DNA from 3 places in the Duganella sp. BJB1802 genome. Region 1 is predicted to be linked to each of the others. Evidence: predicted binding sites of a transcription regulator. Region 1 holds the regulator's gene; each other region holds the start of a gene.
What was found. Region 1 encodes sigma-54, which starts transcription at its own class of promoters, with help from an activator protein. Its sites were predicted from a motif close to TGGCANGNAANCTGCTTT; they were not measured.

Region 1 (7,985 bases):
CGACAGGAAGTAGCTGCCGCCCACGTCAGGGAACAGGCCGATGTTCACCTCCGGCATGGCCATCTTCGTGCGCTCGGTGACGATGCGCACGCGGCAGCCGGGACCGCCCTGCGCCACGCCCATGCCGCCGCCCATGACCACGCCGTCCATCAGCGCGATGTAGGGCTTGGGATAAAAATGGATCAGGTGGTTGAGCGCGTACTCCTCGGTGAAGAAGTCCTCCACCAGCGCGCTGCCGCCCTGCGGCGTGGCGCGGCCGGCGTCGTAAAAGAAGCGGATGTCGCCGCCGGCGCAGAAGGCCTTCTCGCTGCTGCTGCGGATGACGACTGCGGCGATGGCGCTGTCGTCGCGCCATGCCAGCAGCGCCTGCGTGATCGCGCGCACCATCGCCAGCGATAAAGAGTTCAAGGCCTTGGGCCGGTCCAGCGTGATGAAGCCGGTTCCGTTGCTGACGCTGGTGTGGACGTATTCGCTCATGAGGTCGCAGGATAGTGGTGAAAACCCTATTCTATGCGGGCGCAAAAAAGGGCGCCAGTGCGCCCTTAGTTTGATGGTGCCGAGGCCGTTGTTATAGGGCGGCGGCAGCGGGTTCGTAGCTATCCGGGAGATGCTTGATCGCATCGTGGCCGTGCTCTTGGACCTTGGCTTTGTACTTCATGACCTGCCGATCCAGCTTGTCGACCAAGGTGTCGATGGCGGCGTACAGGTCCTGCGACAGGCTTTCCACGTAGACGGTCTTGCCCGACATGCGCAGGTTGATTTCAGCCTTCTGGCGTTTCTCTTTCTCTTTAAGGTTATCTACGGTCAGGATGACAGCAATATCAATCACTTGATCAAAGTGGCGGGTGACGCGTTCCAGCTTGCTCTGCACGTATTCACGGATGGCAGAGGTCACTTCGAGATGATGTCCACTGATGGTGAGATTCATACACACTCCTAAAGATAATGTCGCTTCTTACGGTTAGTGCGGGGCCCATTGCCACCGGGCGCGCAGGAACCAAGTAACTACAAAGACTTGCGGAGACTGACTGGCGGGATCTTTAAAGCTTCGCGATATTTGGCAACAGTTCGTCGCGCAATCACCATGCCTTGTTCTCCCAGCATGTCCGCAATCTTACTGTCGGATAAAGGATTTTTCGGGTCTTCTGCTCCTGTCAATTGCACGATGAGTGCGCGTATCGCCGTCGAACTTGCTTCCCCCCCCGCTTCGGTGGCGACATGGCTACCAAAGAAATATTTCAACTCAAACATGCCATGCGGGGTCAGCATATATTTTTGAGTTGTTACACGAGAAATAGTGCTCTCGTGTAGACCCAGTGTATCAGCAATTTCGCGAAGCACAAGGGGGCGCATGGCAACCGCGCCATGGGAGAAAAAGTTCTTTTGTCGTTCTACTATCGCTTGTGCGACGCGCAAAATCGTGTCGAAACGCTGGCGCATATTCTTGATCAGCCACTTCGCTTCCTGCAGCTGCGCGCCCATCGCGCCCTCGCCTTTTCCCTGCTTGAGCAGGTTGGCGTACATGGCGTTCACGCGCAGGCGCGGCATGACGTCGTTGTTGAGGCTCACTTGCCAGCCGTTGCGCGCTTTTTTGACGATCACGTCCGGCACCACGTAGTCCGACACGTCCGACGCGAACGCCGAGCCCGGATGTGGATTGCACTGGCGGATGACGGTTTGTGCTTCGCGCAAATCCTCGTCGTCGCACACCAGCGCCTTCTTCAATTTGTTGAAGTCGCGCTGGGCGAACCAGGTCAGATGATTTTCCACGATGGCCAGCGCCATGCGCCGCGTCACCATCGGTATGCCCGGCAGGCGCTTGATCTGCAGCGCCAAACATTCGGACGCGTTGCGCGCGCCCACGCCCATCGGGTCGAAGCTTTGCAGCAGCGACAAGGCGGTGCGCAGCTCGTCGATGTCCACCTCCAGCTCCTCCGGCAGGCGGGCGTGGATCTCGTCCAGCGATTCCTCGAGGTAGCCGTTCTCGTCCAGCGCGTCGATGATCAGCTCGACCAGCGCGCGGTCGCGCATCTCCAGCACCGTCACGCGCATCTGCTCCATCAGGTGCTCGCGCAGCGTGCAGTGGCTGGCCTCGAGCTGCGGGCGCGAATCCTCGTCGTCGGGCGCCTTGCTGCGGCCGGCGTCGCTCCAGTCGACGTCGGCGTCGCTGCTGGTGCTCTCGGTGTCGGCGGCCGGGCCGTCGTAGTTGTCGGCGTCGGCGGCAGGCGCTTCCTGGGCGTTGGGCGGGCCTTCGGGCGGCGCGTCGCCGACCGGGGCTTGTTGGCTGATGGCGCCGTCCGACAGCAGCCGCAGCGAGCGGTCCAGCGGGTCGTCGAGGCGCTCCAGCAGCGGATTATCGGTCAGCAGCTGTTCCAGTTCCTGATGCAGCTCCAGCGTCGACAGTTGCAGCAGCCGGATCGACTGCTGCAGCTGAGGCGTCAGCGCGAGGTGCTGCGACGTGCGCAGTTGCAAAGACTGTTTCATGGGTTTTACATACGGAAGTGTTCACCCAGATACACGCGACGCACCGATTCGTTGGCGATGATGTCGTCTGGCCGGCCTGAAGCCAATACCGTGCCCTGGTTGATGATATATGCGCGGTCGCAGATGCCCAGCGTCTCGCGCACATTGTGATCGGTAATGAGGACGCCGATGCCGCGTTCCTTGAGGAAGCGCACGATGCGCTGGATCTCAATGACGGCGATCGGGTCGACCCCGGCGAATGGTTCGTCGAGCAGCACGAAGCGCGGGTTGGTCGCCAGTGCGCGCGCGATCTCCACGCGGCGGCGCTCGCCGCCCGAGAGCGACAGCGCCTGGTTCTCGCGCAGCTTTTCGATCTGCAAATCGGCCAGCAGGGTATTGAGCCGTTCATCAATGGCAGCCTTGGATAAAGGCTTGCCGTCCACTTTCTGAATTTCGAGGACGGCGCGGATATTTTCTTCCACCGTCAGCTTGCGGAACACCGACGCTTCCTGCGGCAGGTAGGACAAGCCGAGCGAGGCGCGGCGGTGGATGGGCAGCGAGGAGATGTCGGTGCCGCTGATGTCGATGCTGCCGGCGTCCGACGGCACCAGGCCGACGATCATGTAGAACGAGGTGGTCTTGCCGGCGCCGTTGGGGCCGAGCAGGCCCACCACTTCGCCGCATTCGACCTGCAGGGAGACGTCATGCACGACCTGGCGCTTGCCGTAGGTCTTTTGCAGGCCGCGTACGATCAGGGTGCTACCGCAGGATGGTTCCATGCTCACTTCTCCGTGGCCGGCGGCGTCGACGCGGCCGGCGTGGTTGCTGGCGCGGTGGCCGGCGCGGCCGGGCGGATGGTCGGCTGGATCACCATGGTGCCGCGGCCGGCGCCCGGCTTGCTCTCGCCGGTGACGGTGTTCTTCACGGCGAACTGTTCCTTGCGGCTGTCGTAGGAGATGAACTCGCCGTTGACCTCGTCGCTGAGGCGGCCCGCTTCGAGGCGACGCACCTTGGCCTTGGAGAACAGCTTGACCAGGTCGGTCTTGTTGCTGTATTCGATGCGCTCGGCCTCGCCCTCGACCCACTGGTCGCCGGCGCCGTCGCGCTTCTGGCGGAAGGTGGCCGGCGTGCCGGGCGTGCTGGTGAGCACGACGAAGTCGTAGCCTTCGGGGTCGGTGGTCATCACCGCCTTGGGCGACTTCAGCAGCAAGGTGCCGCGCGTCAGGATCACGTTGCCGATCAGCGTCTTGACCTGCTTGACGTCGTCGATCTGCAGGTCGTCGTACTGGATCGTGGTCGGCTTGGTGGAGTCGGCCTTTTCCGCGTGGGCGGCACAGGCCGCCATCAGCAGCACGGCGGCCGAAAACATCAGTTTTTTCATCGTCATTCCATTCTTCATCGTTGGTTCTTCAATGGCCGGGGCGCGGCGGCAGCACCAGCTGCCCGCGTCCGCCCAGCTGCACTTCGCGGGTGGCGTTGTTGGCCTTCATGCCGACGCCGTTGGCGGTGGCGTTGCCGATTTCCAGCGCCACCGGCGCCGTGGTTTCCATCCGTTCCTCGTCCGGGTACACCGTCAGGGTCGAGGTCGTCATGCGCAGCGCCTGCGCCTTCGGCGTGGCCGGGCGCACCACGTCCACATTACCACTGAGCTTGACGCGCGTATTGCCCTGGTCGACATGGGCGGTGTCGGCATGCATATTCATCGGCGGCTGGTCGCCGGACAGGCTGTGCACGTACGGCTTGTCGATGTCGGAGGCGTCGCCGACCGGCCGGTGGGTCAGCTTCTCGCCGGAGATGATGTAGGCCGGCTGGCCGGTCTTGTTCATGCGGACCATGCTGAAGCGGTCGATGATGTAGTCCGGCTCGTCGCGGTGCTGGTCGGCCTGCGCCTGCTGGCCGGCCTGGTTGACCACCTGCACCAGCCAGAAGCTACCGACGGCGACCAACACACCGACCACCATCACGATGGTCAGCTGCCAGCGGTGGGCTGTTCTCTTATGCATGCTCGGTCCTCGTCAAACCAGGAACTGCGCCATCACGCGCTCGTACGTGCCCTGCGCGTGCAGCAGCAGTTCGCACACTTCGCGCACGGCGCCGCGGCCGCCGGCGGCGACCGTGGTGTGGTGGGCGCGCTCCAGCACCTCGGCGCGGCCGTTCGGCACGGCCACCGCGAAGCCGACGCGCGTGAGGATGGGCAGGTCGACCACGTCGTCGCCGATGAAGCCGACCTGCTCGGCGGTGAGGCCGGTCTTTTCCAGCAGCGCCTTGAACGGCGTGAGCTTGTCGTGGCCGCCCTGGTGCAGGAAGCCGATGCCGAGGTCGGCCGCGCGCTTGATCACCTGCGGCGACGTGCGCGCGCTGATGATGGCGGTCTGCACGCCGGACTCCTGCAGCAGCTTGATGCCCAGGCCGTCATGCACATTAAAGGTCTTGAGCGCCTCTCCCTCGGCGCCGTAGTGCAGGCTGCCGTCGGTCAGCACGCCGTCGACGTCGAAGATCATCAGCTTGACGCGCGCGGCGCGTTCCACATAGGTCGGTTCGGTCATCAGATCACCTTGGCGCGGGTCAGGTCGTGGATGTGCAATGCGCCGACCAGCTTGCCGTCGGCGTCGGTCACCAGCATCTGGTTGATGCGGAACTGCTCCATCACGGCGACGGCGTCGACCGCCAGCTTTTCCGGCGAGATGCTGCGCGGGTTGGCGTGCATGACGTCGCGGATCACGACCTTGGTGAAGTCCTGGACCTTCTCGATCATGCGGCGCAGGTCGCCGTCGGTGAACACGCCGATCGGCTTGTTGTCGGCGTCGACCACGGCGGTCATGCCCATGCCCTTCTGCGTGATCTCCAGCAGCGCGTCGGTCAGCTTGACGTCGGCGGTGACCTTGGGCACGGCGTCGCCGCTGCGCATGACGTCGCGCACATGGGTCAGCAGGCGGCGGCCCAGCGCGCCGCCCGGATGCGAGCGGGCGAAGTCCTCCTCCTTGAAGCCGCGCAGGTCCAGCAGCGCGACGGCGATGGCGTCGCCCAGCGCCAGCGTGACGGTGGTGGAGGTGGTCGGCGCCAGGTTCATCGGGCAGGCTTCCTTGGCCACGGCCACGTTCAGGTGGACGTCGGCGATGCCGGCCAGGCTGGAGCCGGGCTTGCCGGTCATGGCGATGACCTTGCTGCCCATGCGCTTGACCACCGGCAGGATGGTCATCAGCTCGGCGCTCTCGCCGGAGTAGGAAATGGCGATGAAGGCGTCGTCGGCGGTGACCATGCCGAGGTCGCCGTGGGCGGCTTCGGCCGGATGCACGAACAGCGCCGGCGTGCCGGTCGAGGCCAGCGTGGCGGCGATCTTGCGGCCGATGTGGCCGGACTTGCCGATGCCGGACACGACCACGCGGCCCTTGCAGTTCAGCAACAGTTCGATGGCCTGCACCACGCTGTCGTCGGCGTCCAGGCGGGCGTTCAGGGCGGCGATGGCCTCGGCCTCGTTCTGCAGGGTGTCGCGGGCAAGGCGCAACGCATGCGCGGCCATATTTGCGTCAAAAGCTTTCAGCATTGTTTTTTCATGGGTTACACTCATGCCCAAGTATAGCCGAATTGAGAAAGCAAAAAACTTGCCAGTAACAACATAAGGGCCCCTACAGCCCACAAACAACGAAATAATATTTTCTGGCCAGGTTGATATGACGTTTACACCTTTGGAATTGACCTTGTTGTTGCTGGGCAGCGCGGTGCTGGGCGTGGTCGCCTTCCGCATGCTGCAACTGCCGCCGATGCTGGGCTACCTGGCGGTCGGCATCCTGATCGGCCCCCACGCGCTGGGCCTGGCCGAGTCGAGCGAGGCCTTCCACTCGCTGGCCGAGTTCGGCGTGGTGTTCCTGATGTTCTCCATCGGGCTGGAATTCTCCCTGCCCAAACTCATGGCCATGCGCCGCATCGTGTTCGGGCTGGGCATGGCGCAGGTGGTGCTGACCATCGCCGCCACCATGGTGTTCGGCTGGGCCATCGCCACCCAGCTGCCGCCGGCCATCCACATCGGCTGGCAGGCCTCGTTCGCGCTGGGCGGCGCGCTGGCCATGTCGTCCACCGCCATCGTCTCCAAGATGCTGACCGAGCGGCTGGAGCTGGAAAGCGCGCACGGCCGCAAGATCATCGGCATCCTGCTGTTCCAGGATCTGGCCGTGGTGCCGCTGCTGATCCTGATCCCGTCGCTGGGCCAGCGGCCGGACGCGCTGGCCGAGACGCTGGCCTGGGCCGGCGTCAAGGCCGTGATCGTGCTGGCGCTGTTGCTGTTCTTCGGCCAGAAGCTGGTGCGCGGCTGGTTCACGGTGGTGGTCAAGCGGCGCTCGCAGGAACTGTTCATGCTCAACCTGCTGCTGATCACGCTGGGCGCGGCCTGGATCACCGAGCGCGCCGGCCTGTCGCTCGCGCTGGGCGCCTTCGTGGCCGGCATGCTGATCTCCGAGACCGAGTACAAGCACCAGGTGGAGGAGGACATCAAGCCCTTCCGCGACGTGCTGCTGGGACTGTTCTTCATCACCATCGGCATGCTGCTCAACGTGCGGCTGGTGATGACGCACTGGTGGCTGGTGCTGGTGCTGCTGGCGGGGCCGGTGCTGCTCAAGTTCGCGCTGATCGCCGGGCTGGCCAAGTTGTTCGGCGCCTCGGACGGCGTGTCGATGCGTACCGGCCTGGCGCTGGCGCAGGCCGGCGAGTTCGGCTTCGTGCTGCTGAACCTGGCCGGCGGCAGCCATCTGATGGACCCGCTCATCATCCAGGTGGTGCTGGCGTCGATGGTGCTGTCGATGCTGGTGGCGCCGTTCATCATCGCCAAGTCGGACCAGATCGTGATGAAGGTCTCCAGCAACGAATGGATGATGCAATCGCTGGCGCTGACCAAGATCGCCAGCCGCACCATGTCCACCAACAAGCACGTGATCGTGTGCGGCTTCGGCCGCAGCGGGCAGAGCCTGGCGACCCTGCTGGCCGAGGAAAATATCGACTACCACGCGCTGGACCTGGATCCGGAGCGGGTGCAGGAGGCGCAGACGGCCGGGCGCAACGTGTCCTACGGCGACGCCGCGCGGCGCGAAAGCCTGGTGGCGGCCGGCATCTACCGCGCCAGCGCGGTGGTGATCACCTACGCCAGCACGCCGTCGGCGCTGAAGGTGCTGCACCTGGTGCACGAGCTGGCGCCGACCTTGCCGGTGATCGTGCGCTCGTACGACGATACCGACCTCGACCGCTTGAAGGCGGCCGGCGCTGCGGAGGTGGTGCCGGAGCTGATGGAGGGCAGCCTGATGCTGGCCTCGCACGCGCTGGTGATGCTGGGCGTGCCGCTGCGGCGGGTGGTGCATAGGGTGCAGACGGCGCGCGAGGAACGCTACGCCTCGCTGCGCGGCTACTTCCACGGCGCCAGCGACGCCGGCGAGGAGGCGGATATGGAACGCCTGCATTCGGTGACGCTGAGCGACAGCGCGGCCGGCGTGGGCAAGTCGCTGGGCGAGATCGACATGGCCGGCGCGGGCGCCGAG
Region 2 (7,985 bases), on a different contig from region 1:
GGTGATTTCAAAGCGCATCGTCGGCATCGCCCCCGATCTGCGATTCCATTCGCTGCGCGATGCGCCGCGCGCGACCGCCTACGAACTGTGGACAGCGGGGACGGTGCTGAGCGTGCGCGCCGCGACCGATCCTGCGGCGGTGGAGCGCAGCGTGCAGGCCTTGTGGCCGAGCTTTTTCCCGGACGCGATTCCCAAGGTGGTGCGCGCCGGCGACGTCCTGGCGCGCAATTACGCCGACGATGCCAGACTGGCCAAGCTGATGTCCGTCGCCACCGGCATCGCCCTGGCGATCGCCGCCTTCGGCACCTACGTGCTGTCGGCCAACACGGTGCAGCGTCGCGCCAGGGAGATCGTCATGCGCAAGCTGCACGGCGCGCGCGGCGCCGACATCGGCGTGCTGGTGGTCCGCGAAATCGGTTCGCTGGTGCTGGCCGCGGCGGCGATAGCGTCACCGCTGGCGGTGGTCGCCATCCGCCGCTATCTCTCGGGCTACGTCGAACACGCGCCGATAGGCTATTGGACGCTGCTGATCGCGCTGTCGCTGACGCTGGCCATCGCCCTCATCGCCATCGCCCGCCACACCTGGCTCGCCATGCGCATGGCGCCCGCCGAGGCGTTGCGAACCTGAGCCGAATTTGGCTCAGAGGCTGGCAAGGGTCTTGAACTGGGCGGCGCGGCGGCGGGAGACTTCGACTTCGAGGTCGTCGCGCAGCAGCAGATCGAGGCCGCCGGCGTCGTTCGGCGTGACCTGGTCGACGTAGTCCAGGTTGACGATGTGACGGCGGCTGGCGCGGAAGAAGCGTTGCGGGTCCAGCCGCTCCTCCAGCTGGTTCAGGGAACGCAGCATCAGCGGCTTGTGCTGGTCGAAATAGACGCGCGTGTAGTTGCCGTCCGACTCGAACAGCCGCACATCCTGCAAGCCGACAAACCAGCATCGCTCGCCATCCTTGATGAACAGCTTCTTAGCCGCCGTCGGCGCCACGGCCGGCACGCCGGCTGCCGCATACGCCAGCGCGCGCCCATGGCGCAGAGCGCAGCGCTGCAAGGCCGCCGCCATCCGCGCCGCCTGGATCGGCTTCTGCAGATAGTCCAGCGCATTGACCTCGAACGCCTGCAGCGCATACTGGTCGAAGGCCGTTGTGAAGATCACCTCCGGCGCTTCCTCCAGCGCGGCCAGCATGTCGAAGCCGCTACCGCCCGGCATCTGCACATCGAGGAACACCAGGTCCGGCTTGAGCGCGTTGATCTGCTGGATGCCGTCGGCCGCGTTGGCGGCCTCGCCGACGATTTCCACTTCGGGGTGGGCCGCCAGCAAACGGCGCAGTTCCGCGCGCGCCAGGCGCTCGTCGTCGATCAGCAATGCGCGCATCAGGCGGCCTCCGGTAAAGTCATCGTGGCGCGCACCCAGCCACTGTTTTCAGTCAGATCCAGGCTGGCATTGGAGCCCAATGCCAGCGCCAGGCGTTTGCGGGTATTCACCAATCCCACCTTGGTGGAATTGGCGAACGGCAGAATCGCGCCAAGGTTGGCGATTTCGATGTGGATTTTGCCGTCGTCCATGCGCTGTGCGCGGATGCGGATCTCGCTGCCGGTGGGGCTGGCCTCGACGCCGTACTTGACGGCGTTCTCCACCAGCGTCTGCAAGGCCATCGGTGGAATACGCACCTGATCCAGACCCAGTCCGATTTCCACGCTGACCCGCATGCGTTCCTCGAAGCGGATTTTTTCAATCGCCAGATAGGCTTGCACGGCTTCGATCTCCGCCGCCAGCGGGACCGTATCGTGCTGGCCCGATTGCAGCGCATAGCGCATCACGCTCGCCAGCTGGTCGATCATCAGCGCGGCCGAATCCCTGTCCTCATAAACCAGCGCGCGCACGCTGTTCATACTGTTGAAAAAAAAATGCGGATTGACCTGCGCCTGCAGGGCGCGCAGTTCGGCGTCCTTGGCGCTGATCTCCAGCCGCAGCGCCTCTTGTTCCAGGCGGTTGGCGCGGCGCAGCGACTGCACCGCCATGTAGAACGTGTTCCACACCAAATAGACGCCCCACCAGAACATCAGCGCGCCCGGTACCCAGGCCACGCCGTGCACTTCACCGAAAGGCTTGATGACCAGGTAGCCGACCGTCTGCACGGCGGTGTGAATGGTCCCCAACACCAGGATGGCGGCCATCATCGCCTTCCAGCTGACGCGCACACCGTTCTGGATCTGGCGCTTGAGCAGCCGGTGCCAGGTGTCCGAGATCACCAGGCCGGTCACCACGCCCCACATGGATATGCCCAGCATGCGGGGCGTGTGGCTGTCGCCCGGCGTCATGGCGATCAGCAGCACTGGCAGGAACATCCATCCAGCCAGCTGGAACAGCCAGTACCAGTTCAGGCGCGCGATGAGTGGACGGTCGTCGGTCATGATGGAATCACTTCAAAAAGTTATCGATGCGATCATACATCCAAGCCGGATCGTCGTACATGATGAAATGACGGGCGTTGTCGGCAAGCTCCACTTTCACGTTGGGCAGTTGCTGGTACTGGCTCTTGTACATCTGCTCGAACATCGGCTTGCTGCCATAGTCCTTGTAGGCGATCCAGGAGCCCAGCACCAGCGTGGGCGCCTTGATGCGGCCAACTTCCGCGCGCATGTCCTCGCTCATCATCTCGACCATCGCGTTGGTGACGGTGGCTGGGTCGGATTGCTTGCCCCAGGCGGCGGCGCGGTCGATATCTTCCTGCTTGGTGATCATGGATTGCAGGGTTTTCATCTGGTTGGCGCGTTTGGCTTCCGCGTCCATGGACTCCATGCGGGTCCGCAGGCCGGCCGCCATTTCCTTCATCTGCGCGCCTGTTATGCTGGGCATCTGGACCGCTGCCAGCGCTGGCAAGGTGTCGACGATGACCAGGCGGCCCACCTGGTCTGGATGGTCGGCGGCCAGCTTCATGCCGACGAAGCCGCCCAGGCTGTGGCCGATGATGATGGGGTGGTCGAATTTATTGGCGGCGATGTAGTCGCTCAGTTGCTGCTCCACTGCCGGCAGCAGCGGGCCTTCGATGGCGGGCACGCCGGCAAACCCGGCCAGGGTGACGACGTGGCACTGGCGGCTGCCGCAGTAGTGGGCGACGGTGCCGTCCCACACTTCGCCGGACGATGCCAGGCCGGGGATCAGGATCACGGGAGCACCTTGGCCGGTGACTTGCACCTTGAAGGCCGGATGCGAGGCCGCGGCGGAAGCGCCGGCGGAGTAGGCCAGCGCCAGGCTGGCGGCAATGGTTGCGATACGTTTGATGAACGAGCGTGGCATGCTGACCTCCGTTGTTGTGATTAAGTGAGGCCATGCTATCGAACCGCCATCGCGCCGGCGACGGCTACTGGATGAGCGGTTTTTTTAAAAGGATGAACGGTAGCCGCCAGTACCGCTTGCGCCGTGCCCGCCGGGGCACGGCTCCGCGAGGCGTTATTCGCCGGCCTCTGCGCGCAGCTTGCGCCAGAGCGTGGTGCGGCTGATGCCGAGATAGTCGGCGGCGGCGTCGCGCCGGCCGCCGAAGCGGGCCAACACGGCGGTCGCGCTTTCGGCGGAAGGCCGCGCGGCCGGCAGGGCAAGAGGCGGCGCGCCGGCGGCGTTGACAGGACCTGCGCCGGCGGACAGCGGGGCCGTGCGGTTAGCCAGTTCCGGCGCCACGCTCAGCACGAAGGCCGGCGTCAACGCCTGCAGCGGCTCGGCGGCGAGGAACAACGCCAGGCGCTCGGTCAGGTTGCGCAGTTCGCGCACGTTGCCTGGCCAGTCGTAGTGCTGCAGCAGCGGCGCGCAGGCCGTCATCTCAGCGTGCAGGTTCGGATGCGGCCGCGCGCCCAGCGACGCCAGTGCGTTCTTCAGCGACCATTCGGCCAGCGTCATCACGTCCTCCAGCCGCGCGCGCAGCGGTGGAATGGTCAGGCGCAGCACCGCCAGCCGGTAGAACAGGTCGGCGCGGAAGCGGCCTTCGCGCACGCGCTGTTCCAGGTCGCAGTGGGTGGCGCTGATGATGCGTACGTTGACGGCGATAGGCCGCGTGCCGCCCACGCGCACCACTTCCCGTTCCTCCAGCACGCGCAGCAAACGGGTTTGCAGCGTCAGCGGCATTTCGCCTATCTCGTCGAGGAACAGCGTGCCGCGATTGGCCGCCTCGAACAGGCCAGCGTGGCCACCGCGCCGCGCGCCGGTGAAGGCGCCTTCCTCGTGGCCGAACAGTTCCGACTCCAGCAGCGATTCCGCGATGGCGCCGCAATTGACGGCGACGAAGGGTCGGTTTTGGCCCAGCGTGCGCGGGCTCTCGCGGTGGATGGCCTGCGCCACCAGCTCCTTGCCGCAGCCGGTTTCCGCCTGTATCAGCACCGTGGCCGGGGACTTCGCATACAGCACCACCGACTGGCGCAGCGCCTCCATCGCGGCGGAGTCGCCACGCAGGTCGTTGATGCCATGCTTGGCGCGCAGCGTGTCCGCCACCACCGCGCCGCGCGTGCGGCTACGGTTAGCTTCGAGTTGCGTCAACCGCGCCATTTCCAGCGCGTCGTCGAAGGCGTGGCGAATCGAGGCGGCGGAGTAGACGAATACGCCGGTCAGTCCCGCTTCCTCGGCCAGGTCGGTGATCAGGCCGGCGCCGACGATGGCCTTGATGCCGGCGGCCTTCAGGTCGTTGATCTGCGCGCGCGCGTCCTCCTCGGTGGCGTAGGTGCGCTGCTCGACATCGAAGCCGAAGGTGTTGGCGAATTCGGCCAGCTCCGGCAAGCGGTCCTGATAGGTGACGATGCCGATGCGGTCCGACACACGGCGCGCGCGCGCCAGCGCCTGCATCACATCGAAGCCGCTGAATTTGGCGATCACCACCGGCACCGACAAGCGGCCCTTCAGATACGCGGCGTTGGAGCCGGCGGCGATGACGGCGTCGCAACGCTCGGTGGCCATGCGCTCGCGGATATGGCGCGCCGCCTCGTCGAAGCCCAGGTTGATCGGCTCGATGGTCGCCAGCTCGTCGTATTCCAGCGTGATGTCGCGGAACAGGTCGGCCAGGCGCGACACCGACACCGTCCAGATGACCGGTTTGTCGTTGGCGTCGAAGGGCAGGGGCGTGGAGTGGCGCATGTTTCAATTGTAGTTCATCTGTTTCGATGTTTCAAATTGAAACATAAGTGTAACGCCGCTATTTTGTAAGTCATTGATTTATATGGTGTGCCTATCTGGCACGCCGCTTGCAAAGCATAGACCAACTTCACTGCAACATTGAAAGGTCAGAACATGAGTCAATACTCCGCAGGCGCCGCGTTCCGCAAAGCCGTCCAGGAAGAATCCCCACTGCAGGTGGTCGGCGCGATCAACGCCAACCACGCCCTGCTGGCCAAGCGCGCCGGTTTCAAGGCGATCTACCTTTCCGGTGGCGGCGTCGCGGCGGGTTCGCTCGGACTGCCGGACCTGGGCATCTCCAACCTGGACGACGTGCTGACCGACGTGCGCCGCATCACCGACGTGTGCGACCTGCCGCTGCTGGTCGACGTCGACACCGGCTTCGGCGCCTCCGCCTTCAACGTGGCGCGCACCGTCAAGTCCATGATCAAGTTCGGCGCCGCCGCCATGCACATCGAAGACCAGGTCGGCGCCAAGCGCTGCGGCCACCGTCCGGGCAAGGAGATCGTCACCAAGCAGGAGATGGTCGACCGCATCGCCGCCGCCGTCGATGCGCGCACCGACGAGAACTTCGTCATCATGGCCCGCACCGACGCGCTGGCCGTCGAAGGACTGGACGCCGCCATCGAGCGCGCCGTCGCCTGCGTCGAAGCCGGCGCGGACATGATCTTCCCGGAGGCGATGATCAGCCTCGATATGTACAAAAAATTCGCCGCCGCCGTCAAAGTGCCGGTGCTGGCCAACATCACCGAATTCGGCTCGACGCCGCTGTTCACCGTGGACGAATTGCGCGGCGCCGACGTGGGCCTGGTGCTGTATCCGCTGTCCGCCTTCCGCGCCATGAACAAGGCCGCGGAAAACGTCTACGGCGCGATCCGCCGCGACGGCACCCAGCAGAACGTGGTCGACACCATGCAAACCCGCGCCGAACTGTATGAACGCATCAACTACCACAGCTTCGAGCAGAAGCTGGATGCACTGTTCGCCGCACAGAAAAAATAATCGATTCGAGGAGACCCTGAAATGACCGAAGCTACCTTCAAGCCAAAAAAATCCGTCGCCCTGTCCGGCGTCACCGCAGGTAACACCGCACTGTGCTCCGTCGGCAAAACCGGCAATGACCTGCACTACCGCGGCTACGACATCCTCGACGTCGCCAACACCTGCGAGTTCGAAGAAATCGCCTACCTGCTGGTCCACGGCAAACTGCCGACCAGAGCCGAACTGAAAGGCTACAAAGCCAAACTGCGTTCGCTGCGCGGCCTGCCGGCATCGCTGAAAGCCGCACTGGAAGCACTGCCCGCATCGGCGCACCCGATGGACGTGATGCGTACCGGCGTCTCGGTACTCGGCTGCACGCTGCCGGAAAAGGATGACCACAACGTGCCGGGCGCGCGCGACATCGCCGACCGCCTGATGGCTTCCTTCGGCTCGATGCTGCTGTACTGGTACCACTTCAGCCACAACGGCAAGCGCATCGACGTGGAAACCGACGACGACTCCATCGGCGGCCACTTCCTGCACCTGCTGCACGGCGAGAAGCCATCCGACAGCTGGGTGCAGGCGATGCACACCTCGCTGATCCTGTACGCGGAACACGAGTTCAACGCCTCCACCTTCACCAGCCGCGTCATCGCCGGCACGGGTTCGGACATCCACTCCGCCATCACCGGCGCGATCGGCGCGCTGCGCGGCCCCAAACACGGCGGCGCCAACGAATTCGCCTTCGAGATCCAGAAGCGCTACGAAAACGCCGACGAAGCCGAAGCGGACATCCGCAACCGCGTCGCCAACAAGGAAGTGGTGATCGGCTTCGGCCATCCGGTGTACACCATCTCCGACCCGCGCAACGTCGTCATCAAGGAAGTGGCGCGCAATCTGTCGCAGGAAGCCGGCTCGATGAAGATGTTCGACATCGCCGAGCGCCTGGAAACCGTCATGTGGGACATCAAGAAGATGTTCCCGAACCTGGACTGGTTCTCGGCCGTGTCCTACCACATGATGGGTGTGCCGACCGCGATGTTCACGCCGCTGTTCGTCATCTCGCGCACGTCCGGCTGGGCCGCGCACATCATCGAACAGCGCATCGACAACAAGATCATTCGTCCAAGCGCGAACTACGTCGGTCCTGAAGACCTGAAATTCGTGCCGATCAAGGACCGCAAATAATGAACACCCAATTCCGCAAATCCCTGCCGGGTACTAAGCTCGATTACTTCGACGCGCGCGCCGCGGTCGACGCGATCCAGCCGGGCGCCTGGGCCAAGCTGCCATACACCTCGCGTGTGCTGGCCGAGAACCTGGTGCGCCGCTGCGATCCTGCGACGCTCAATGCCTCGCTGTCGCAACTGATCGAGCGTAAACGCGACCTGGACTTCCCATGGTTCCCCGCGCGCGTGGTCTGCCACGACATCCTCGGCCAGACCGCATTGGTCGACCTGGCCGGCCTGCGCGACGCCATCGCGCTGCAAGGCGGCGATCCCGCGCTGGTCAATCCTGTGGTGCCGACCCAGTTGGTGGTCGACCACTCGCTGGCCGTCGAATGCGGCGGCTTCGATCCCGACGCCGTCGACAAGAACCGCGCCATCGAGGACCGCCGCAACGAGGACCGCTTCGATTTCATCAACTGGACCAAGAAGGCGTTCAAGAACGTCGACGTGATCCCGCCGGGTAACGGCATCCTGCACCAGATCAATCTGGAACGCATGTCGCCGGTCATTCAGGCCGTGGACGGCGTGGCCTTCCCGGATACGCTGGTCGGCACCGATTCGCACACGCCGATGGTCGATGCGCTGGGCGTGATCGCCATCGGCGTCGGCGGCCTGGAAGCGGA
Region 3 (7,985 bases), on a different contig from region 1:
AGTCCTTGTAGGTCTTGAAGCTGGCCAAGGGATCGGCGAGGAAAGCTATTTTCATGGGCGCATCCATTCTGGGTAATGCCTGATTTTAGCCGAGATTCGCCGGCGGCACCGGGGAGCGGACCAGTCCGCTCCCCGGGCGCTTAGTAGACTTCGGGGTTCGGATCGGTGCGCTCCATTTCCAGCGACGCCGCCAGCAGCGCCAGCCGCGCCACCACGCCGTACACGTAGAAACGGTTGGGCGCGGCCGTGCCCGGCTTGGCCTTCAGGTCCGGCACCGCGTGCTGCTGGGCGAACGCCAGCGGCACGTACTGCGAACCGGGCGCGTTGAGGTTCTGGTCGATGCCCTTCTCGGCGTGCACGCGGTAGAAGCCGCCCACCACGTAGCGGTCGATCATGTAGACCACCGGCTCGGCCACCGCGTCCTTGATACTCTCGAAGGTCGGCACGCCTTCCTGGATGATGAAGTCGGTCACTTCCTTGCCATCCTTGATGACGATCATCTTGTCGCGCTGGGCCTGGCTCAAGTCCTTGATTTCACTGGAATCCTTGATCGTCAGGATGCTGGTGCCGTAGGTCCCGGCATCCGGCTTGACGATCACGAACGGCTTCTGGTCCTTGATGCCGTATTCCTTGTACTTCTTCTTGATCTTGGACAGCAAGGTGTCAACGTTGGCGGCCAGGCAATCGTAGCCCTCGCCGGTGCGGAAGTTGACCGCGTCGCACTTGGCGTGGAAGGGATTGAGCATCCACGGATCGACGCCGATCAGCTTGCCGAACTTCTTGACCACCTCGTCGTAGGCGTTCATGTGGTTGCTCTTGCGGCGCAGGGCCCAGCCGGCGTGCAGCGGTGGCAGCAGGCTTTGCTCGTGGATGTTCTGCAAAATGTCAGGAATGCCGGCCGACAGGTCGTTGTTCAGCAGGATCGTGCACGGGTCGAAATCCTTCAGGCCCAGGCGGCGGCCGTTGGCCGAGCGCACCAGCGGCTCGACCACCAGCATGTTGCCGTCCGGCAGGGGCAGCGGGGTCGGCTGGGTGATTTCCGGCGACAGCGAACCCAGGCGCACGTGCAGGCCGGTCTGGCGGAAGATCTGCATCAGCCGGGCCACGTTCTGCCAGTAGGTCGGATGGCGCTCGTGCACCTCCGGGATCAGCAGCAGGTTGCGGGCGTCGGGGCAATACTTGTCGATCGCGGCCATGGCGGCCTGCACCGACAGCGGCAGCATTTCGGTCGCCAAATGGTTGAAGCCGCCGGGGAACAGGTTGGTGTCGACCGGCGCCAGCTTGTAGCCGGCGTTGCGCATGTCGACCGAGCAATAGAACGGCGGCGTGTGTTCCTGCCACTCCAGGCGGAACCAGCGCTCAATGGCCGGCGTCGCGGCCAGGATTTTTTCTTCGAGGTCGAGCAGCGGTCCGGTCAGGGCCGTGGCGAGATGGGGAACCATGATTACTTCCTTAAATGATGCGGGAGGACGACCCTCCAGGCACGCAGAACATCGGATATTACCGTGCAGATAGCCCAAATCGGGGCGAAAACCCTATTTTAAAGGCGGGAAATAAAAAAAGCGCCTACAAAGAGGCGCTTTCGAGGGGCCCGCCGTGGCGGGCCTGTGCAACGTTATCAATCAGGCATGGTAGGCGGACTCGCCATGGCTGGTGATGTCCAGGCCTTCGCGTTCCTCTTCTTCCGGCACGCGCAGGCCGATGACGATGTCGACCAGCTTGTAGGCGATCAGCGATACGACAGCCGACCACAGGATGGTGGTGCCGATGGCGGTCGCCTGGATGGTGACCTGGCTGACGATCGAGTATGGATCGGCCGACATCTTGTTGGTGACGTAGTCGAAGATGCCCTGGCCGCCCAGCGATGGCGAAGCGAACACGCCGGTCAGCAGCGCACCCAGGATACCGCCGACGCCGTGCACGCCGAACACGTCCAGCGAGTCGTCAGCGCCCAGCAGGCGTTTCAAACCGTTCACGCCCCACAGGCAGATGACACCGGCCAGCAGGCCCATGATCAGCGAGCCCATGGGACCGACGTAACCGCAGGCCGGGGTGATGGCCACCAGGCCGGCAACGGCGCCCGAAGCGGCACCCAGCATCGAAGGCTTGCCCTTGACGATCCACTCGCCCAGCAGCCACGACATGGTGGCGGCGGCGGTGGCCAGCAGCGTGTTGACGAAGGCCAGCGCGGCGACGTCGCCCGCTTCCAGTGCCGAACCGGCGTTGAAACCGAACCAGCCCACCCACAGCAGCGAAGCGCCGATCATGGTCATGGTCAGCGAGTGCGGCGCCATGGATTCGCGGCCGTAGCCGACGCGTTTGCCCATCATGTAGGCGCCCACCAGGCCGGCGACTGCGGCGTTGATGTGCACCACGGTGCCGCCGGCGAAGTCCAGCGCGCCTTTTTGCCACAGGAAGCCGGCCTTGGCGGTTTCGGTCGCCAGCGTTGCCGCATCCTTGATCGCGTCAGGGCCGGTCCAGAACCAGACCATGTGGGCGACCGGCAGGTAGGCGAAGGTGAACCACAGCACGACGAAAGCCAGCACGGCGGTGAACTTGGCGCGTTCGGCGAAGGAGCCGACGATCAGGCCGCAGGTGATGGCGGCGAAGGTCGCCTGGAACACCACGTACACGAACTCGGGAATGACGACGCCTTTGCTGAAGGTGGCGGCGGTCGAGAACGTGGCCTTGGCCGGATCCCAGATGCCGTTCAGGAACAGACGGTCGAATTTACCGATGAAGGAATTGCCTTCGGTGAAGGCCAGCGAGTAGCCGTACACGCACCACAGCACGATGATCAGCGCGAAGATGGTGAACACCTGCAGCAGGATGGACAGCATGTTCTTGGAACGGACCAGGCCGCCGTAGAACAGCGCCAGGCCGGGAATCGACATCATGATGACCAGGATGGTCGACACCATCATCCAGGCGGTGTCGCCCTTGTTCGGGACAGGTGCGGGTGCTGCGGCAGGCGCTGCGGCGGCAGCGGGAGCCGCAGCTGGGGCAGCGGCGGCCGGCGCCGCTTCAGGCGCAGGTGCTGCCGGTGCGGACGCAGCCGGTGCGGCGGCCGCAGGGGCCGAGGCGACCGGCGCCGAAGCCGCCGGCTTGGCGTCCTCGGCGAGCACCGGCGCGGACAGCGCGAACAGGACGGCAACCCCAGCCAGCAACGTTGTTATAGTTTTTTTCATCAATCTTCCCCTTAAAGAGCTTCGTTGCCGGTTTCGCCGGTACGAATACGTATGACTTGTTCCAGGTTGTACACGAAGATCTTGCCGTCGCCGATCTTGCCGGTGCGGGCAGCGCCTTCGATGGCTTCGATCGCCTGTTCAACGACGGCGTCGTCCACCGCCGCTTCGATCTTGGTCTTGGGCAGGAAGTCCACCACGTATTCCGCACCGCGGTACAGCTCGGTGTGGCCTTTCTGGCGACCGAAGCCCTTGACCTCGGTCACGGTGATGCCTTGCACGTTGATCGCCGAGAGGGCCTCGCGGACCTCATCGAGCTTGAACGGCTTGATAATGGCGGTAATCAGTTTCATACAGGCCTCGCTTAGAAGGTTTTGGAAATGGTCAGGACAGCCCCGGTTTTGGCCAGGTTCTTCCCGTCCGGTCCGACGTAGGCTTTCGTGTCGGCATAGACCGCCGCCAATGCCACCGTCACTACGCCGAAATCTTTGGTCACGCCCAGCTTGTAGTCGGTATAGCTGGAGGCGCCGTTGTGTTTTACGTTCTGGTGGCCGGCGTGCGCGTTCAGCACATAGCCGTCGGTCAGCTCGAAGTTGCCGGAGGCGTCGAGGTAGCCGCTGTTCTTGCTGTCGGAGAAGCCGAACAGGTTGGTGGTCGACTGCGAGTATTTCAGCGTGACGGGACCGTAGCCGATCTGGCCGTACAATTCGAAGGTGTTGGCGTTCGGGTGCAGGCCGTTGGACGGATAGTAGTAGTACAGGCCGCCGACGTCGTAGCTGACGTCCTTGACGATCTCGCCGCGCTTGCCGGCGTACAGATCCCATTCGACATTGCCATCGCCGCCCGCATCCTTGGTCCATTTGATGGTGGACAGCCAGGTGCCGGCGTAGAAGCCGGTCGGATTGTGCGTGTAGTCCGCGCCGCCCTGCAGTGCAGGTTTCAGGCGGCTCTGCGATACGCCGCGGTAGCGGTAGTCGCTGACAACGGCAGCGTTGAAGCTGACTTCGTTGTCTGGTTTCGCTTCCGGCGCGGGTGTCGCGTCTTCGGCGCGCGCCAGGCTGGCGCTCATGGAGGCGAATGCTAATGTCAACGCTGCAATCAGGGTGAAGTTCTTGCTCAAGCTTTTCATAGTTGTTTTCCTTGTGTAGTTGAACTCAATTAGCAGTTGCGGTTTAAAATCCTTCTGTGAAGCGAAGCGATAAAGCGTTCATGGCTTCTTTAGCAGAATGCGTGCCAGCTAATCTTGTCGAGGTGATAGCAGCCGTAACGACATCGGCAACGGGACCGCATTTGAAAGAAATGTGAGAATGGGGTGGGTGCGGCGGTGATTTTTCCGAATTTCGCACCACAATAAGGCCGAGGCGCACTGCAATGGTGCAGTGCCAGGCCGGTTAGATCAAGGAATATTATGGATATGAACACTTTTTTCAATGACTTGCAAAGCAAGATCAATCAGGCCATCGAAAACTCACCAGCAAAGGACATCGAGAAGAACGTCAAATCGATGATGACCCAGGGCTTCGCCAAGCTGGACCTGGTGACGCGCGAGGAATTTGATGTGCAGGCGCAAGTGCTGGCCAAGACCCGCGCCAAGCTGGAAGCGCTGGAAGCGCGCCTGGCGGAACTGGAAGCCAAGGCCGGCCAGTAAGCGGGGATGTAGTACATGCCTGCGCCCGCCCATCCGGGCCGGCGCAGGCGCGGCGGCGGGCTGCCTCAGAACTTGTGGTGGATGCCCACGCCGTAGAAATTGACCGACGTCGCCGCCTTGCGGTTGGAGGCGTCTGCGTACAGGAAGGTGCGCTTCGACAGTCCGTATTCGTAGCCCAGTCCTATCTGCTTGGTCGGCACGGCGCCATCCGGCGTCTTGCGGCCATAGCCCGCCAACAGGGTCCCCGGACCGATATCCAGGTTGGCGCCGACCACCCACGCCTTGGTGACCGAATTCACGGCCACCGTATGCTCCTGATCCTGGCTTTGGTACGAAGCCACCAGTTTCAGGTCCGGCCGCGCCTGCACCGAGCCGGCCACCGACCACAGTTTTGTTTCAGCCGCGTTGCGTTCGGCCGCCAGCATCGCCGCGAAGATGCCGGCGCGGTAGGTGGCCGAAACCGAGTACGGATTGCTGGTCAGCGCGGCGTTGGCCGCGTACTGCGGCGCCGCCTGCGTGCCGCGGCCGATCAGCACCGGATTGCCGTTGGCCTCGCGCGTCGCGACGGTGACGTTGAGCTGCAGGCCGGCGATCTCCGGCGAGTTGTAGAACACCGCATTGGAAAACCGGTTGGCCGACGAGCCGGCCGGATCGAGCGGCTGGCTGGTGTAACCGGCCACCATCAGGTCGGTGATGAAGCCCGCAGTGCTGGGCGTGCCGCGAAACGGTTCGAACGCCACGTTCGAGTCCTGCAGCGCCGTCAGGCCGCGCCCGATGCGCAGCGTGCCGAAGCCGCCCTGCAGCCCCACCCTGCTCTGGCCCTGGAACAATGGACGGCTCGTACCTTCGATGGTGCCGACGTCCGGGTCGTAGCGTATCTCCAGCTGAAACAGCGCCTTCAAGCCATCGCCCAGGTCCTCGACACCCTTGAAACCCAGCCGGTTGTTATCGCGGCGGCCTTCGCTGAGCGTGGAGCCGGTCTTCTTGAACACGCCAAGGTCGATGTTGCCATACACCGTGACGGCCGACTGGGCCTGCGCCACGCCGGCGGTGGCTGCCAGGACGGCCAGCGCGGTAAACGATTTATACGATTTGTTCATAGATCCCTTTTCTTTTTCTGGAGGTGGTGGTGCGGTGGATGAATCAGCCCGGCTGTCCCGCCGCCGCGTCGAGCTTGAGCTGCTCGGCGTCGTAGCGTTCGATGGCGGCGCGGTTGTCGTTCAGGACCGCGTGGGCGCGCTCGCGGTCGATGTCCTTCTCCCAGGCGGCCACCACCACGGTGGCCACGCAGTTGCCCAGCAGGTTGCCGGCGGCGCGGGCGATGCCCATGAACCAGTCCACCGACAGCACCAGCACCAGGCCGACCACGGGAATCGCCGGGATGGCCGTCAGCGTGGCCGCCAGGATCACGATCGCCGAGCCGGGCACGCCGTGCGCGCCCTTGGAGGTGATCAGCGCGATGGCCAGGATCGCCAGCAGGTCGCTGCCCGCCAGCGGCGTGTTGGTGGCCTGGGCGATGAACACCGCCGCCAGCGTCAGGTAGATCGAGAAGGCGTCGAGGTTGAAGGAGTAGCCGGTCGGGATGACCAGGCCGACGGTGGCATCCTTGATGCCCAGGTACTTCAGCTTGCGCATCACCTGCGGCAGCACGCTGTCGGACGAGGCGGTGCCCAGCACGATCAGCAGTTCCTCGCGCAGGTAGCCGATCAGCTTGAGGATGTTGAAACCGGCCAGCCGCAGAATCGTGCCGAGGATGCCGAACACCAGGATGGCCACCGCGCCGTAGAACAGCAGCACCAGCATGCCCAGCTGCTTGAGCGAGCCGATGCCGTATTTGCCGACGGTGAAGGCGATCGCGCCGAACACGCCCAGCGGTGCCAGCTTGATGATGAAGGACATGCACTTGAAGAAGGCGGCGGCCAGGCCGTCGATCAGCGTGGCCACCGGCGCCGCCCGTTCGCCGACCAGCGACAGCGCGCAGCCGAACAGCACCGAGAACAGCAGCACCTGCAGCACATCGCCCGAGGTGAACGCGCTCACCGCCGTGGACGGAATCAGCTTCATGAGGAACTCGCTGAAGCCGGTGTTCCTGACCGTGTTGGCGGTGCTGACGTAGTTGCTCATCGCCGAGGCGTCGAGCGTGGCGGCGTCGATGTTCATGCCGGCGCCGGGATGGAACACATATGCCAGCACCAGCCCCAGTGCCAGCGCCACGGTGGTGACGGCCTCGAAATAAATCAGCGCCTTGAGCCCGACCCGGCCCACTTTCTTCAGTTCGCCCGCGCCGTGGATGCCCTGCACCACCACGCAGAACACAATGCACGGTATCAGCATCTTGATCAGCTTGATGAAGCCGTCGCCCAGCGGCTTGAGGCTCTGGGCGAACGCCGGATACATCATGCCCACCACCACACCGATACACATCGCCAGCACGATCTGGCCAAATAGTGATTTGAAAAATCGCATTGCTGTTACCCCTTGTTGACTACGTTGAACTGAAAAGTTTTTGGTACGCCTCCGGGGCGGCCGCTCAGCGCGGCGCGTCGGCTTGCAGGAAATCGAGCAGGGTCATGGCGACCACCTTGGTGGCGCGCCGCAGATCCTCCAGCACCAGATGCTCGTCGCCGCGCTTGGCGTTCGACTCCGGCACCGTGCGCGGGCCGGCGCCGTACAGCACGGCCGGGATGCCCTGCGCGCCGTACAGGCGGGCGTCCGCGTACAGCGGCGTGCCCACCGCCGGAATCGTCTCGCCGAGGACGTGCTGCGCGTTGCGCTGCAGGCTGGCCAGCAACGGCTGCACCGCCGGCAGCGGCCGCAGCGCCTCCGACAACAGCAGCCGCTTGATCTCGATCCGTATGCCCGGCACGCCGTCGACAGCCGCCGCGATCAGCGCGCGCAGCTGCGTCTCGACCTCGGCCGCGTCCTCCTCGGGGATCATGCGGCGGTCCAGTTTCATCACCACCTTGCCGGGCACGACGTTGGTGTTGGTGCCGCCGTCGATGCGCCCCACCAGCATGGTCGGCGAGCCGATGCCCGGCACTTGCGAGCGGATGTCGCGCAACACCGGCAGCTGGGCATAGACGGCGTTGAGGATGCGCGTGGCGGCCTGCAGCGCGTCGTGGCCGGTCTCGGGCATCGCGCCGTGGCCGGAT

Region 2: a site for sigma-54 is predicted at 5,210-5,227, ahead of prpB (methylisocitrate lyase). Genes of this name have one in related genera too.
Region 3: a site for sigma-54 is predicted at 4,404-4,421, ahead of HUX88_RS07560 (TorF family putative porin). Genes of this name have one in related genera too.

The regions. Positions count from the first base shown of each region.
Region 1 covers NZ_JABWEF010000009.1:379-8,363, forward strand. The annotation lists partial or broken gene HUX88_RS15385 (3-hydroxyisobutyryl-CoA hydrolase) at 1-477, opposite strand, end outside; gene hpf (ribosome hibernation-promoting factor, HPF/YfiA family) at 569-928, opposite strand; gene HUX88_RS15395 (RNA polymerase factor sigma-54) at 1,006-2,484, opposite strand; gene lptB (LPS export ABC transporter ATP-binding protein) at 2,490-3,242, opposite strand; gene lptA (lipopolysaccharide transport periplasmic protein LptA) at 3,245-3,844, opposite strand; gene lptC (LPS export ABC transporter periplasmic protein LptC) at 3,873-4,466, opposite strand; gene HUX88_RS15415 (HAD family hydrolase) at 4,479-5,009, opposite strand; gene HUX88_RS15420 (SIS domain-containing protein) at 5,009-6,007, opposite strand; gene HUX88_RS15425 (monovalent cation:proton antiporter family protein) at 6,135-7,985, shown strand, end outside.
Region 2 covers NZ_JABWEF010000020.1:80,812-88,796, forward strand. The annotation lists gene HUX88_RS26155 (ABC transporter permease) at 1-628, shown strand, start outside; gene HUX88_RS26160 (LytTR family DNA-binding domain-containing protein) at 641-1,369, opposite strand; gene HUX88_RS26165 (sensor histidine kinase) at 1,369-2,409, opposite strand; gene HUX88_RS26170 (alpha/beta fold hydrolase) at 2,417-3,295, opposite strand; gene prpR (propionate catabolism operon regulatory protein PrpR) at 3,449-5,113, opposite strand; gene prpB (methylisocitrate lyase) at 5,267-6,154, shown strand; gene prpC (2-methylcitrate synthase) at 6,176-7,321, shown strand; gene acnD (Fe/S-dependent 2-methylisocitrate dehydratase AcnD) at 7,321-7,985, shown strand, end outside.
Region 3 covers NZ_JABWEF010000003.1:453,677-461,661, forward strand. The annotation lists gene gshB (glutathione synthase) at 1-55, opposite strand, end outside; gene gshA (glutamate--cysteine ligase) at 141-1,442, opposite strand; gene HUX88_RS07550 (ammonium transporter) at 1,623-3,188, opposite strand; gene HUX88_RS07555 (P-II family nitrogen regulator) at 3,200-3,538, opposite strand; gene HUX88_RS07560 (TorF family putative porin) at 3,550-4,314, opposite strand; gene HUX88_RS07565 (accessory factor UbiK family protein) at 4,594-4,833, shown strand; gene HUX88_RS07570 (porin) at 4,899-5,933, opposite strand; gene HUX88_RS07575 (C4-dicarboxylate transporter DctA) at 5,977-7,299, opposite strand; gene HUX88_RS07580 (M20/M25/M40 family metallo-hydrolase) at 7,364-7,985, opposite strand, start outside.